2 regions of the Virgibacillus salarius genome follow, and region 1 is predicted to be linked to the other one. Evidence: riboswitches for the same ligand, from Rfam matches in the RefSeq annotation. Region 1 holds a riboswitch; the other holds the start of a gene.

The links. Region 1 has a riboswitch for S-adenosylmethionine ahead of ABDZ84_RS09565 (PLP-dependent aspartate aminotransferase family protein). Riboswitches for the same ligand answer to the same signal wherever they lie in the genome.
Region 2: it holds a riboswitch for S-adenosylmethionine, as region 1 does, so the genes downstream of both, ABDZ84_RS11920 (phosphoadenylyl-sulfate reductase) here and ABDZ84_RS09565 (PLP-dependent aspartate aminotransferase family protein) in region 1, are expected to answer to the same signal.

What each region holds. Positions count from the first base shown of each region.
Region 1 is NZ_BAAACY010000070.1:11,854-15,024, reverse strand. It holds gene rarD (EamA family transporter RarD) at 44-946, shown strand; SAM riboswitch class I at 1,082-1,202, shown strand; gene ABDZ84_RS09565 (PLP-dependent aspartate aminotransferase family protein) at 1,357-3,108, shown strand.
Region 2 is NZ_BAAACY010000088.1:105,777-108,947, forward strand. It holds gene ABDZ84_RS11915 (assimilatory sulfite reductase (NADPH) flavoprotein subunit) at 1-518, opposite strand, end outside; gene ABDZ84_RS11920 (phosphoadenylyl-sulfate reductase) at 631-1,356, opposite strand; SAM riboswitch class I at 1,524-1,626, opposite strand; gene ABDZ84_RS11925 (DMT family transporter) at 1,832-2,146, opposite strand; gene ABDZ84_RS11930 (DMT family transporter) at 2,146-2,496, opposite strand; gene ABDZ84_RS11935 (TetR/AcrR family transcriptional regulator) at 2,880-3,171, opposite strand, start outside.

The sequences.
Region 1 (3,171 bases):
CTAAAATAGATTTACTTTATACCGGAAGAAGGGATGAAACCTTATGAACGCTAATCAGGATCGGAACGGTATGATCTACACATCATCAGCATACATATTATGGGGATTTCTACCAATCTATTGGAAGCTTCTTGACCATGTTTCTCCAGGGGAAACATTAGCTCACCGCATTATTTGGTCTTTCGTCTTCACATTTTTACTTGTTCTCATTATGCGTAAATGGTCGGATTTTACGAAGGAATGGAAGGAATTGCTTCATAATAAAAAGAAGCTATTTGGTATTTCTTTGGCTACGCTAGTAATTAGTCTAAATTGGTTAATATTTATTTGGGCCGTTAATAGTAATCATGTTGTTCAAGCAAGTCTGGGCTATTATATTAATCCACTTATAAGCATATTACTAGGAATTATCGTATTAAAAGAAGCCTTTACTTTCCGTCAAACTATTTCATTTATTCTAGCAGGAATCGGTGTGCTTTATTTAACGATAAGCTATGGTGTGTTTCCTTGGGTGTCATTATTACTTGCCATCAGCTTTGGACTGTATGGTTTATTGAAGAAAAAGGTCGATATCGGACCAATGATAGGGTTAACCATTGAAACCATGCTTATTCTCCCCTTCGCAATTATTTACCTAGCCATTTACCCTGATAACGCCTTTCAGCTTCATGAATTCTTTTCATCTACGAACCTATTATTAATGGGTGCAGGTGTTATGACAGCAATTCCCTTGTTACTGTTTGCAAGTGGAGCGAAACGCATTTCTTTAGCAATGGTCGGATTCTTGCAATATATTGCACCAACATTAATGTTATTACTAGGCGTATTTATATATAAAGAAGCCTTTACTTCTGCTCATTTAATTGCTTTCGCGTTCATTTGGATAGCTCTAGTAAACTTTATGCTTACGAGCTACCGAAGACCACTGAGGAAAAAGCATGTATAAAAAGATATAACATGCTCTAGGTTTTCTTACGTTTTGGCGATGGTATTATGCCTGCCTTTTGTTACGATTTAAAACTAGTGGTTGACAAAAGATTATGTACACCTATATAATATTCAATAATTTAGAAAAATACATCTCTTATCAAGAGCGGTGGAGGGAATAGGCCCTGTGAAGCCCAGCAACCAAAAAGCGATGAAATATTGCTTTTTACGGTGCTACATCCTACAGATCCATTTTATGATCTGGAAGATAAGAGGAGGAAAGGTTAAATCCAAGCCCTCTTCTTAGGAAGAGGGCTTTTTCATTTTCCCCCTCTTCCTCCAGACACAAGGATTGCTATTCAGTAACTGGCCACGTCAATACTAGTCGTGGCAATACAGAACTACAAACTATCCTAGGAGGAATGAATAATGGCAAAATTTCACCAGAAACAACCAGATACAGTATTACTACACGGAGGTCAGGTGCCAGACCCAACCACGGGTTCTAGAGCTGTCCCTATTTATCAAACAACATCCTATGTTTTTCGTGACACGGAGCACGCACAGAATCTATTTGGCCTTACCGAACCGGGTAACATTTATACACGGATAGGGAACCCTACCGTAGATGCTTTCGAGCAACGAATTGCCGAATTAGAAGACGGTGTAGCAGCAGTAGCAACAGCATCTGGAATGGCAGCTATTACCTTTGCTATCCTAAATGTTGCTAGTACAGGAGATGAAATTATAGCTGACAGTAATTTATACGGTGGTACTTATAATCTATTTGCAAACACACTTCCTCGCTATGGTATAACGGTTAAATTTGTTAATGGCAAGAACAAGAATGAAGTCGAAGCTGCTATCACAGATAAAACAAAAGCAATCTTCGGTGAAATTATTACGAACCCTAGTCTGCACATCTTTGATGTCGAGACCATTGCTGCTTTAGCTCATTCTTATAATATTCCTTTAATAATTGATAATACATTCGCACCTTATATTGCTAAGCCGATAGCATGGGGAGCAGATGTTGTGGTCCACTCCGCTACAAAATGGATAGGAGGACATGGTACGACCATTGGAGGTGTTGTCGTTGATGGCGGAAGGTTTAATTGGAATAACAGCAAATTCCCTGGCTTTACAGAACCAGATGAGAGCTATAATGGCCTCCGTTTCATTGATGTTGGTCCTGCGGCTTTTGCTACTAAATTAAGGGTACAATTATTGCGTGATATTGGTGCGTGTATTAGCCCGCATAATGCGTTTTTACTATTACAGGGTTTAGAAACCTTGCATCTTCGTATTCCTCAACATAATAAAAATGCACAGATAATTGCCGAATACTTAGCTAAAAATCCTGCGATCGAATGGGTGAACTACCCAGGTTTACAAAGCCATTCATCAAACAAGCGAGCTAAAAAATATTTTAGTGAAGGTGCTGGATCTATCATCACTTTTGGAATTCGAGGGGGGAGAGAAGCTGGACGACAATTAATTGAATGTATTGAATTATGGTCACATGTAGCTAATGTTGGTGATGCAAAATCACTAATTATTCATCCTGCTTCAACAACGCATCAACAACTAACCGTTGAAGAATTAAAAACTAGTGGTGTTACGGAGGAAACAATTCGTCTATCGATTGGTTTGGAGTCTGTTACCGACTTATTATACACCTTAGATGCTGCTATCGCTGAAGCTACTGGCGAAGCAAAAACGATAACAACCAATGATTCCGTCGCTATCAGTTGGCTACTTAGCTCTCCGTTTGATCGTAATAATGGAAATATACGAAAAAAAACCATTGCCGTATACGGCTGGGAAGATGCAGGAGAGAAAGAAAGGGAAAAAGTCAAACAGCTACAATCTATTGGTTTTGAGCTTTATTATATAAGTCATTCAACAACTGAAGAATCTCAGCATGTGTTCAGAGACTTATCAGCTATTCCAACTGAGCTTGATGCTGTATGGTTTCTCCAATCAGACCTCCCATCAGGTGTTATCGAACAAGTTATAAATAAACAAGGAAAAATAGTATGGTTGGAACAGCCTTATCAAAATAGTACTTTAGAATATGCCAAAGCAGCTGGGATCACTGTTATTACCGCAAAAAATCCTTATGACGAGTTTTTAGCATTGCGATCACAAGACGATGCTTCTGACCTCACTCATGTTTGAACGAGCAAACAGTATGCTGGAATCAAACTAATTTTAGAAATTTAGAACTAATTATTTATGTAA
Region 2 (3,171 bases), on a different contig from region 1:
TCAAAGTCTTTTCCTGTTTGACAGAAAAATTCATACGACTCATCACCGAGCGCTAGCACTGCGAAACGCAAATGATCCAATTTAGGTGCTTTTCTGCTGTGAAGAAATTCATAGAAAGAGATCGCATTATCCGGTGGATCACCTTCTCCATGGGTTGCCGTTATAATTAATACATCCTCTGTCTTCTTTAATTTCTTTGGCTTAAAGTCATCAAGCGCGGAGCAAGTTACCAAAAAATTCGCTGCGTCTAGCTTTTCAGCCATCGATTCTGCTAATGAGCGGGCAGTCCCTGTCTCCGATCCATATAATACGGTTACTTCTCTCGGATCTGTGCCAGCATTCGTTGCTTGACTGACGGCTTGGGGGTCTGGATTACCAGATTGGACTTCTTTTGATATAAAAGCTGAAAGGTAACCACTTAGCCAAACCTTTTGATGATCCGTTAAAGTAGGTAACAGGAGATTTAATTGTTCTATTTGTTCGTGATTAAAAGGGCTATTTGTTACATTCAACGACAACACGTTCCACCTCACTATTAAGTTCTTTTTTATACCTATACAATCAAATACTTAGTATACCAATTAATTTACTAGGAATTAAACGAAATAAAAAAGATGAATACTCAGATCATCACGATTCGCTTTTATTAACCGTGGTGTGCAAGCCACATTCCGTTTTCGTTTGCCCCGTCCATCTACCTGCACGTAAATCATCAGAGTCGGCTACTTGGGAGGTACAAGGAATACACCCAATACTTGGATAATTTCTATCATGCAGTTCATTATAGGGCAATTGTTGTTTTTGAATATAATTCCATACATCGTCCCAAGTCCAATAAATTAACGGACATATTTTAATGCTTTTAAATCGTTCATCCCTATTCACAAAGTCTGTTTTACTACGACTTGGTGACTGCTCTCTACGAAGTCCAGATATCCAAGCAGGTACCTTATCTAGTTCTTCTTCAAGAGGCTTGATCTTACGAATGAAACAACATTGATCTGGCTGTCGCTTCCACAAGGCTGAGCCATGCTTTGCTGCCTGTTCTTCCACTGTCAAATCAGGCTGCTTTAAGCGAATCCGCAAATCAGGGTACCTTTTTTTCACTTCATCGATGAGATCATACGTTTCTTGAAAATGTAACCCTGTGTCTAGAAAGACAATCTCTGCATCGGATTTCTCCTTTGCTATTAAATCAATTAGCACCATACCTTCTGCGCCAAAGCTACATGCATAAACGATGGAATCCCCATATTGCTCATATGCCCAACTTAAAATGGTAGAGGCTCCTTTCGTTTCATCCTCAGGGAGAAAATCTTTAAAAGGATCAACAGTAAAATCTTGATATGACAGCATATGACTTGTCACGCATTATCCCTCCTACGTTATTCTTAAAAATAAAGGCGTAAGGTCTAGGCAAACAAATGTACTGGAAATAGGCAGTGAGGCAAACATAAACATGCTATGAAAAACTCTTCCTATCCATGTGATAAGAAGAGTAATTTGTACGGTATCTTGCACTCTTCTTATCTATCAGACCATTGTCTGTAGGAATTGGCACAGTGTTAGAATAACCTGCTGCCGAAGCTTCAAAGGGCCTTTTCCCTCCACCTCTCTTGATAAGAATTAAAATCTATGACTGTATTGTTTGATATATTAAATGGTTTTCCAGAAAAAGTCAATGCCTTTTTCCAAAACATGAGAATAGTTTGATATTCATGTTATATACAAAAAACAAGCCAGATGTGACAATAAATTTTTTTAGATCATGAAAAGAATCACCTAAATGTGAACGTACTATTCTCCCAAAAGCATGTGTATTCTAATATGCTTATGATAATGCTTTTAACCCGGTAACTCCAATAATAATCGCAATCAAACTAGCAATTCGATACTTATTCGTAGATTCACCAAAGAAAATCATGTTCATCAATACCGCACCGGCCGTTCCAATGCCAATAAACACAGAATATGCCACACTTACAAGTAAATACGAGAAGGATGCATATAAAAAGATGAATGAACCACCTAATCCACCAATATAAAGCAGTCCATTTCGTATAGTCTTCTGTTGACTATAGAGACGTAAACCTAAGACACCTAACATTTCAAATACAGATGCACTCGCAATAAATAACCAACCCATTAGGATTGAACCCCCTTTGTCGCTTCAGACTGTTCCGGTTGATCAGAAAGTTTTAAGCCAATAACCCCTAGAACTAGAATCAACATAAAGAACATTTTTCCTACATTTAAACTTCCACCAAACAAGTAAATATCCATGATGGCTGTACCTACTGTTCCCGCAGCAGCAAATATCGCATATACGGTACCTGTTGGTAGATTTTCACAAGCTTTAGACAGGAAATGGAGATCTAAAAGGATAGCTCCTATGATTAGGACCCAATGCCACCAAGCGTTAGCGGTATTAAATCCATAGATCCAGATCAATTCAAAAACACTCGTTAATACAACATATATCCATGATTTATTCATTTCTGTATTTCATCCTTTACCACATGACTGACTTTCAGTCATTATATTTTTAGAAAACCGGAGCAAAATTCGCTCAGTCCTTATCACTAAATGCTCAGATTTACGCTTCCTCTAGTAGCTATTATGGAATAATAGCTATTGCTTGACCACCACTCCGGCTGCCCACTTCCCTTTCCGTGGGGTTTGTCCTTCAGCTAACTTTGCAACGTGTTCTTCTTTGCAAAGTTAGTTGAAGCCGTGCCCGCGGAAAGCGAAGTAATTCGTAGGGGCATTGCCAATATACATCAAACATTTCAAAATAACTACTTGGCTTAACGCAGTCATTGCACTGATTTTATACTTTCTTAACTTATAATAAAAAACTTGGATTACACCAAGTCCAATTACTTACATAATGCATGTAATGCAAATTCTAAGACTTCTCGTTGTTTTTGTTTAGCAGACTCCTCGTCTTGTTGGTCATACAGATAGGATTGTTCAGCGGCCGATTCAATTAGGCCAATTAGTAATTTAGCTGTTCCGTTAATATCAATCGAATCTCGTAATTTACTAGCAGCCTTTGGTTGCTCAAGAAATTCTTGCATCCAGGCATAATAAGGCTCATAGATTTTTTCCCACTCACTCAAATAGTCACTTGAGGCTAATCCAGCAAAAATCAGCGCAAATATTTCCCGA